3 regions of the Niabella beijingensis genome follow, and region 1 is predicted to be linked to each of the others. Evidence: riboswitches for the same ligand, from Rfam matches in the RefSeq annotation. Region 1 holds a riboswitch; each other region holds the start of a gene.
What was found. A riboswitch is a leader RNA that binds a small molecule or an ion and turns the genes downstream of it on or off. The one in region 1 is predicted to bind cobalamin.

Region 1 (3,261 bases):
TTTTCATGATCCAAATTTAAACAGGATGTCTGTTAATGATGCAGTTTAATGCCCCGCCCTTTATAAAATTCCAGCAGTTTCAATTTAAATACATAATCATACTGTGCTGAAAGCATGTTTATTTTTGCCTTGAATAAATTATTCTGGTTCGTGATCAGGTCAATCGGTTTCAGCAGCCCCACTTCAAACCGTTTTCGGGCGAAATCATACGCCTGTTCCGCCGATACTGCAGCGATCCGGGAGGCATTGTATTTTTCGATGGCTGCCACCGCATTCGTATGCGCCTGGTAAATATCCTGTTTCAGCGTTTGTGCATCCTGTTCCTGCAACAGTTCCTGTGATTCCACGTTCAGCTTTGCTTTTTTCCAGTTGGTGCGCGCCTGGTTGCCGTTAAAGATCGGAATGTTCAGGCCGATGCCCAGGTTCTGACTGAAGTTATTACTCAGCTGGCGGAAGTAGGTATTTTTATTGAACCCTGTAGGCACTTTCTCCAGTGTGTTCACTACATAATTAGTGCCGTTTATGTTTACAAACCCAATCGGAACAGCCCCTTCCTGGTAATTGACCGGCAATAATTTCTGGGCATTGGAGTACCGCGAATCCAGTCCGCCAAACAGGCTGAACGACGGATACATCCCCGCCTTTGCCACCAGTACGTTTTTGACAGCCGCCTTTACATTCAGCTCATTGATCTTCTGTTGCGGCAGGTTAATCATCGCCGAGCTGAAGACCAGGGCCGGATCCAGTTCTGCCAGGGGTTCTACCGGTATGCTGTCTACCGGAGGCGACAGTACATCAAAAGGATCTGCCGCGTCCAGGTTCAGCAGGGCCTGCAGTTGCAGCAGCTTCAGCCGGAAATCCGCCCGGGCGCTGATCAGCGTGGCGCTGTCGTTGGCGAGCTGGGTCTGCATCTCTGCCAGGTTCAGTTCCGGAAGCGCGCCGGCCGTTACCTGTTTGTTCACATTATCACGCTGCTCCCGGCTTTGCTGCACCTGTACGGTTGCCACATTGATCTGCTCCTTTGAAAGCAGTGCCGCCAGGTAGGCATTGGCTACGTTGAGCGCAATATCATTCCGTGCCTTTTCAAATTTTGCCACGCTGGCCTCATAAGTGAAATTGTTTGCGGCCACCGTATTTCTTTTGCGGAACCAGTTGAACAGGTCAGCATTTACATTCAGCGAGTGATTCGCAAACAGGATTTCATTTGTGGTAAACTGGTTTGAGGTAGGGTCGATGGAGCGGCCGAACTGATATCCGAGGCTGTGCTGGGAGTTGGCAGTCGGAAAGAGAGCGGCCTTGCTTTGGTCCAGTGTCAGTTTATCAATACGCGCCTGCACATCAGTCTGTTTCACGGAAATATTGTGCTCCACTGCATATTCCACACATTGCTCCAGGCTCCATTTTTCCTGTGCCTGTGCCGCAAGCGTTACCCAAAAGCCAGTCAATATCAATAAAGCATTCTTCATTCAGCAAAAATAGCGTAAAGCATTCAACAATAGTTAAAACAGCGGCTTCCGGAGGTGTTCTTTCAATGATAAAAGGAATTCAGCCGCTATATGATCAAAAAACATAATGGACCCCTTAAATTTGCAGCGGATCTGGTTTTTCCTCCGGGAAAATGAAAAGGGAAGTCCGGTGCAAGCCCGGCGCTATCCCCGTAGCTGTAAGAGACCTCCTCCGGCCTCCTTGGGAGCCGAAGGAGTAAAAATTGCCGGCAGCAAACCACTGTAACCCTGTTACGGGAAGGTGCCGGCAAGGTCTTGAGCCAGAAGACCTGCCAGGACCGCGCCGGTGCATTCCGGAAAACAATATTCAGCTTTCGGGAGAAAAGTACAATATTAGCAGTCTTTCCTGGCGGCCTGTTTTTGAGGCGCTCTGAACATTCTTCTACTATTTTATTTCCACCGGGAGCCGTCACCTAAAATCTTAAACAATGAACAAAAAGGTTTTGATGATGGCTGCTGTTTTTTACAGCGGTCTGTTACTGGCACAGGATCAGCAAACAACAAATCTCGACGAAGTATCTGTTACTGCTGCAAAAACACCATTAAAACAAAACCAAACAGGCAAGGTTGTAACCATTATTGACCAGGCAACTTTGCAACGAAACCTGGACAAGTCCTTGACTGAAATCCTCAACACGCAAAGTGCAATTTTTACCGCAGGAGCAAATAATGCCCTGGGGAGCAATCAGGAACTTTATTTCAGGGGAAGCGCTACAGGCAATACCTTGATTTTAATAGACGGCACTCCGATCAATGACCCTTCGCAGAACAGCAGTGCCCCTATTGACATCAATAACATCAATGTCGGGCAAATTGAACGGATCGAGATCCTTAAAGGCTCGCAGAGTACACTATGGGGAAGCAATGCGATGGCGGGTGTAATCAATATTGTTACAAAAAAAGGAGGAACCAAAAAGATAGCGCCCAATGCGCACCTGAGCTATGGTTCTTATCAAACATTTAAAGGCAATATCGGTGTGAGGGGAGCCATTAACCGCTTCGACTATAATATTGCGTATAACCAGATCAATAGCAACGGTTTTTCTGCGGCCTACGACAGCACCAAGAGTAACAATTTTGACAAAGACGGGTTCAAACAAAATAATGTCCAGGCCAATCTCGGTTATAAAATATCAGACCGGTTTTCTGCCGCCTACATGGGAATGTTCAGTAAATATAAAGCCGACGGCGATGCCGGAGCTTTTACCGACGACAGAGATTATACCATTAACAGCAGGAACCTGATCAATACATTAAAACTAAATTATAAAGGTGCCAAAACAGCCATCACACTTTCCCAAAGCATAATCAGCAGTCAAAGAGAATACAGTGACGACAGTATCCATATTGGAGGATATGCCAAATGGTCGCATGGTTTGTACGATGGCCGCTCCTATATTACCGACCTTTTTGGCAACTACTATTTTAGTAATCATGCATCGCTTCTAGCCGGGCTGCAATATTCAGCAATAAATACCGACCAGCAATATAAGAGCATTTCTTCTCTGGGCATTTATGAAACGCCCCTCGGCAGGGATTCCGCGAAGTTTAATAATTTTGCAGGATATATTTCCTTTTTATTGCTGGACCTGAAAGGGTTCAATAATGAACTGGGAGTCAGGATCAACAACAACAGTAAATACGGATCTAACGCCACGTTCTCCTTCAACCCTTCTTACAATGTAAGTAATAGTACCAAAATTTTTGTAAACATATCAAGCGGCTTTCGAGAGCCCTCACTATACCAGTTATATGG
Region 2 (3,261 bases), on a different contig from region 1:
TTGTTTGTTGCAGTATTTCCAGTGCCCGACCGATCTGCGGTGCTGCCACCATGAGCTTTATACCACCCACTGCGTTGGTCAGCACAGGATCGATCGTAACGGTGTTCTCGTCCTTTAACCAGCAATTAATATCTTCACTCAGCAGGTTTCCCATTGCAAGATGGGCATCAATATAGCTGTCATATGTGGACGCAATGATAAAGTCCATACCTTAAAGTTATTGCAGTACGACGGATAAAAAAAGCCCCGGTGCCGTATTTTAACAAGGTAGGACGGGTTAACAACGGCATTACAACTGCACAAACACATTATAACACCTGCGCATCCGGTTCTCCAGGTCCTTCAGAAAATCCAGATCCGTTTTCTGAAGAAGCCCTTTTTCACCCGGATCGGGAAGCCGCACCTCAGAATAGGTGCTGAAGCCAAAAAGCAGGTCGCGGAATCTCAGCACCAGAACATCTGCCCAGATTGATCGTTCCGTTCCGGACAGTCCCAGTTGCACCAGCTGCCCCATCTGTTGCCGGATGGAATCTTTTGCAGCGCTGAGTTCTTTATCCGGGATGTCCCCTGGTTGCTTTCCGGACAGGAGCTGCTCCTGCAACAGGATATAAGTATTGCAGGCCTTCATGGTCTTTTCCATTAAAGCCGCTGTGGTATCACCCGCATTTTTCTTTTCCGGTACCCGGTAGATGTCTTTGAATATACGATCCGACCGGAGTATGATGCTGTCGCTGATGACCCCGAACTGATCGTCCAGCATCCGGATCGAATCGGTCAGTTCCCGGCCTCTTACGCCTTTATCTTCCTTATAACCGGAATTTTCGTAGTATTGATCAAAGCGTCCGTAGGCATTGTTTATTTGCCGGAATACAGTTACCAGGCGCCCGGTCTGTTCATTCAGCCAGGCCTTTTCCTGCGGGGTAAAATTCTCCGGCGGGGCATTATCAGCAACGGCATCAGGGCTGATTTTCTTTACCGGTTCATAAAGCAGTTCCTCCGACTGTGAGAACAGGGCATCATAAGCTGTAAGGTGCTGCCGGTCGCCCTTTAGTGTATCTGCCCTGTTGGGGTTCTGTATTGTTTTGTTTTTCTCCTGCAGGGTTTCCCGCATTATCCTTAAATAAAATTCGCGGTCGTTGATTGCCGACACCAAAACAAAAGCGTAATGATCCAGCCGGTACTCCCGGCTCAGGTCGTGCCGCTTATCCTTACAGGAGTAAAGACCAAAGGCAATCAGGGGCAGAAAAAGAAAAATAAACTGTTTAGTGTTGTTCATTTTATTTAAGGTTTTGTTGCGGCATACCTGCTTGCAATCATTGCCGGCAGTCACTCAAAATTACGCTTTCTCTTTATCCGGTTCAAATCTGATTGCAGACAGCCTGAAGACCCTCCGTGCATTTTTTCTACCGGAACTCCCCCGATTTAACTACATTTGCCCTTCAATAAGTTCTTTCATTTTTCATCAACCGGAAAAGGTCCCTGATGAAGATCAGGGATAATAGGGAATCGTGTTAAAATCACGAGCTGTCGCGCAACTGTAAGCAGCGCAAAAGGCCTTACCTTATATGTCCACTGCTCCGCCTTGGCGGAATGGGAAGGACGGTAAACGCCGCTGCAAGCCAGGAGACCTGCCTTATCCGTAAGAGCAATGCTTTCGCGGTATAAAGCAAGGGTCTGCATGATGTCTTGGATCTTCTCCTCTGTAACGGTCAGTCCTCCTCACACTGTTCCGGTTACCGGCATCTGTCTTTCTTATCTTTTACCTCCATCGCATTGCGAAACTTGCAAAGGGCTTTTAGCTTATTATTCATTAAAAAAGTTAAAAGAGATGCAAACGCACAACCTCGGCTACCCGCGTATTGGTAGCAACCGGGAATTGAAAAAAGCCTGTGAGCTGTACTGGGCCGGCACCATTAACGCCGCACAGCTGGAGCTGACAGCAAAAAAGATCAGGGAAGGCAACTGGCTGTTGCAACAAGAGGCCGGTATGGACCTGCTGCCGGCAAATGATTTTTCGTTTTACGACCAGGTGCTGGACACCTGCCTGATGACCGGTGCGATACCGGACCGGTATCACCCGCTGATCGAAAAAGAGCACATCAATCCGCTTGACCTCCTCTTTGCCATGGCAAGAGGCTATCAGAAAAACGGATATGATCTTACAGCAATGGAAATGACCAAATGGTTTGATACCAACTACCATTACATCGTTCCGGAATTTAAAAGAGACCAGAAATTTACTGCGTTCAGCAATAAGGTCATTGATCAGTTCAATGAAGCTAAAAAAGCGGGGTTCAAAAGCAAGCCGGTATTGCTCGGTCCGGTTTCCTTCCTGCTGCTGGGAAAAGAAAAAGAACCCGGCTTTGAACGTATTGGCCTGCTGAAAAACCTGCTGCCCGTTTATTTTGAAGTGCTTGAAAAGCTGGACCACAGCGGTGCGTATTATGTTCAGATGGATGAGCCCTGCCTTGCACTCAACCTCGGCGAAAAGGCACAACAGGCACTGCAAACCGCTTATACAGCTATTTTCCGGCGGTTTCCCAATCTCCGCATTATTCTCGCCAATTATTTTGATTGTTTCGGAGACAATCTGAAAACCGTTGTTTCACTGCCGGTTCATACATTGCACCTCGACCTGGTGCGTTGTCCGTCACAGCTGGATGACATCCTTGATAAACCGGAGTTCATCAATGGAAGAACCCTGCTCTCGCTAGGGGTTGTGGATGGAAGGAATATCTGGAAGAATGACTTTACACGATCCCTTGCACTGATCAGAAAGGCGACCGATAAGATCGGCGCCGGGCGTATCTGGATCGCCCCTTCCTGCTCCCTGCTTCATGTACCCTGCGACCTGGACCTGGAAACCAATGAAAAAAGCCTTCCTGCGGAGATCAGGCAGTGGATGGCCTTTGCCCGGCAAAAGCTGGTGGAAGTAGCTGCATTAAGGGAGATTACCCTGCACCCCGAAACCGCCGCTTCAAAAAAACTGCTCCGTGAAAATGCTGCCTGTATTGAAGCGCGCAATAGTTCCCCCCTGATCCATAACCCGCTGGTAAAAACCCGTGTAGCGGCCATAACACCCGCTGATGCCAAAAGGAACAGCCCGTTTTTTGCCCGGAAAGAGAAACAGCAACAGGAGCTGGGGCTTCCGCTTTTCCCTACTACCACTATCGGATCTTTTCCTCAAACAAAAGAAGTACGCGCCTGGCGGGCCCAATGGAAAAAGCAACTGCTTTCGGATGCCGATTATTATCAACTGCT
Region 3 (3,261 bases), on a different contig from region 1:
CACCAGTCCGGTATTCCTCACCGGATACACAAAATTGTCGAGGTTGGCCTGCATCTTATTTACGATCCAGTCGGTGGCCAGGGACAGTTTCCATCCGTCTGCAACAAGATACTCGTTTACCAATGATGCGTTATATTCCTGCTGATAATACTGATTGCGGAGCGGGGCCCCTCCGATTTTTTTGATGGTGGTGTCCAGGTAGCGGGTGCCATCGTTGGCATACTTTCCCTGTAGTAAAAGTTGATAACGGGTATTGAATTGCTTGCGCAACATGGCCTGCGTAAAGAAGTTACGGTCCCACAACCGCTGCGAATTATAAAACCGCTCTGCAACAATGGCACCGGGCAATCCCCGTTCTGCATTATAAAAGTAGGTTTGTATTTTCCAGTTGGTTGCGGAGTCTTTATTCAGATCCTGCACTGCAAGCTCTGCCCGTTGCGACGCCACATCTGCATTCTGGCGGATAATGATTGTGTCATATGCCCGCCCCTGATAACGCGTCTTATATCTCCCGTGCGCATGAATGGCTTCTAAACTGACGGTGGCTGCAATGTTCCCTGTTATTTTCTGCTGCCAATGCAGCGAAGGGTTTATTAAACCAAAAGAACCTGTTTTAAATGTCCCTTTTATCTTGTAATTCCTGTGCTGCTCAAATACCGGCTGTTTTGATTTTATATATAGCGCAGCAACACTGCCGAAGTTTCTTGCAGATTGAAGCGTGGAGGTATTCTGGCTGTTATAAAGGCGGAGCTCCTCAATATTATCAAGGGAGAACTTCCCCAGGTCTACAATACTGTTCTGCGCATTTCCCACCTGTAAGCCATCATAAAAAACACCCAGGTGCTGTGCCCCAAGGCTTCTTACATTCAGCGTTTTCAATCCGCCAATACCCCCGTAGTCTTTAAGTTGTATCCCCGAAAAATAGCGCAGTGCATCCGCTACCGAAAAACTGTTCAGCCGCTGCAGCCGGCTCCCCGTAAGCGTTTGAACCGGAGTGGTGGTGTTGAGCAAAAAGGAGTTTTTGCCGGAATGTATCCATACGCCATCCAGCTCCTTTGCCTCCAAAGAGTCGGGGGCCTGGGCCATCCCGTCCGTGCAGCCAAGGCTGTACAAAAGAGCCGTTACTCCGGCAAAACGGATCCAAAAATAAAATCGGTTCATTACTATTTGACTTCATCAAACAGCTTTACCTGAAATAACCAGAAAACAAATGGGTAATTGCTACCTGCGCATTTGCATTCCAAGCCTTATTCCACGAAAGCTTAAAATAAAAACTGCGTTGGCAGGTCTCCTGACTTATCCCCATTCTGAACGGCCTTCCCATTTCTCCGGAGGAGAAACAGTGACACTATTTGTCAGAATGTTGCATGGGATTTACAGTAGCGGGTCTGTCCAGGATTTGCACCTGATTCCCTTTTAATAAATGTTCCCGTATCGAAGTGAACATTTAACCAATGCGCGGCAAAAGTAGCATTAAAAAACAAAAAGACCTGAAAGGTTTTAAATCTTTCAGGTCTTTCCTGCTGAAGACAGCGATGGTCTACTTAATATTTTTTCGTATGGTATCCATCAGATCATTCACGCCTTTCCAGGTACCTTCAAAAACAGCCCCACTTTGAAGTGCCGGCTGAAAGTCGTTGCTGATGATCTGATCGGCTTCCGCCTTTGACAGCAACTTCTCTACAAACGGGCCGTAATCAACAGCCACTTTGTTCAATGCCTTGCTGATGGTGACCACCATGGCCTTGTCGGTATTGCCATGTACACCGGCCCACTCTTCGAGAAGGCTTTTATTGTTGCTCGCAAACTGGTCCGCGCTGACCCTATCTGCCGGAAGCGTTATCACTTTGATGGCGATCAGGTTGCTTTTTTCAAACAACCGGACCAGGCTGTCGATCTGGTGATTTTGAGCAGGGGTAAATAATTGCTCAAAATCGTACGACATATTAATGTTATCCGGAGTTGGGGTCGGCTGTTTGGGATATTGGATATTTGTTTTTCTTCCTTCGGCATCTCTGTTGTGTACCTGCGTGTTCAGGTTTTTGCCGGGGTTGCAGGCCAACGCCAGACCCAGTGTTAAAAACAAAATGCCGGAAAAAACCTTTTGCTGCATAGATTGATTTTAGGTTGATGCAAAATTAACGGAATTGGTTTCCCCCTGGTTCTTATTTATTTAACAAAAGCCCAATATAAAACGAAGGCTTTGTTAATTTTTTCCGAAGGTCTACCTCATAAAACATGCAGGAGAGCAGTTCCTGTACCTTCTTATTCCGCGCGCTGATATTGATCAGCAGGTTAAACAACCGCGGATAATTGACCAGCTTTTGAATGCGGGTGCTCAGCCGCAATTCCGGTCCCAGTACGCGTTCGATATCCGCGTCATAGGCAGCAAGACCCGCAGCGGAATAGTCCTGTGCCTGTATGGCCCGCGCGGCCTGCAATGCGGCCATTCGTCCGGAGTTCATGGCATTTCCAATGCCCTCGCCGGTAAATGGGTCTATAAGAAAAGCGGCATCCCCTACCAGCAGGTACCGTTCCCCCGTAAGCACTCTTTTTTTACTTCCCAGCGGCAGCCCGTATCCCTCTATTCCTCCTTCCAGCGTTGCATGTTTAAACCGTTCCTTAAATACGGGATCTGTTTCCACAATACGCAGCAATTCTTTTTTGAGGTTCACTTTTTTCCGGCTCACGGTCTCACTGAGCATACCCACGCCTACATTGGCCTGTCCGTTTGGCAGCGGAAAGATCCAGAAATAGCCCGGCAACAGGCTCTTTAAAAAATGCAGCTCAATAAAATTTTCCGGGTGCAGTCCCTCCACATTTTTATAATAGGCCCGGAGCCCGGCTACATAATGTGCCGGTTCCATCTGGATGCCTGCCACTTTTTTTGTAAAGGACGAATGTGCCCCGTTTGCAAGGATCAGCAGGTCTGCCTTCACTGTAAACCCGTTACCATCACTCACCAGGTACCCGTCTGGTTCCAGGGTATATTCTGTAATGGCGATGCCTTCGTAAAGGGTTACGTGCGCACAGCGCTTTAGTTCCTCAACCAGGAAATGGTCAAAGTCCATGCGCTTGCACACATAGCCGATCGGCACTTCCTTATGCTGGTTGTTACCGGCATCAAAGTCGGGCCGGTAGCCTACTTCCAGCACCCGCCGGTTGGGGGCAACAAAACTTACGCCCCAGCTGTTGAGTTTAAACCCGGCACTTTTCATCCGTTCGGCCACCGAGGGATCGATCTTTTTGAGGCAGGTCAGC

Region 2: another riboswitch for cobalamin. It lies ahead of metE (5-methyltetrahydropteroyltriglutamate--homocysteine S-methyltransferase); the one in region 1 lies ahead of K7B07_RS27255 (TonB-dependent receptor plug domain-containing protein).
Region 3: another riboswitch for cobalamin. It lies ahead of K7B07_RS09875 (TonB-dependent receptor plug domain-containing protein); the one in region 1 lies ahead of K7B07_RS27255 (TonB-dependent receptor plug domain-containing protein).

What each region holds. Positions count from the first base shown of each region.
Region 1 covers NZ_JAIQDI010000002.1:2,686,913-2,690,173, forward strand. Annotated here, with positions in the region: gene K7B07_RS27245 (efflux RND transporter periplasmic adaptor subunit) at 1-7, opposite strand, end outside; gene K7B07_RS27250 (TolC family protein) at 33-1,466, opposite strand; cobalamin riboswitch at 1,583-1,796, shown strand; gene K7B07_RS27255 (TonB-dependent receptor plug domain-containing protein) at 1,934-3,261, shown strand, end outside.
Region 2 covers NZ_JAIQDI010000001.1:2,362,417-2,365,677, forward strand. Annotated here, with positions in the region: gene K7B07_RS09835 (putative signal transducing protein) at 1-208, opposite strand, end outside; gene K7B07_RS09840 (hypothetical protein) at 290-1,276, opposite strand; cobalamin riboswitch at 1,457-1,650, shown strand; gene metE (5-methyltetrahydropteroyltriglutamate--homocysteine S-methyltransferase) at 1,829-3,261, shown strand, end outside.
Region 3 covers NZ_JAIQDI010000001.1:2,371,658-2,374,918, forward strand. Annotated here, with positions in the region: gene K7B07_RS09875 (TonB-dependent receptor plug domain-containing protein) at 1-1,161, opposite strand, end outside; cobalamin riboswitch at 1,265-1,471, opposite strand; gene K7B07_RS09880 (TPM domain-containing protein) at 1,541-2,113, opposite strand; gene K7B07_RS09885 (NAD(P)/FAD-dependent oxidoreductase) at 2,166-3,261, opposite strand, start outside.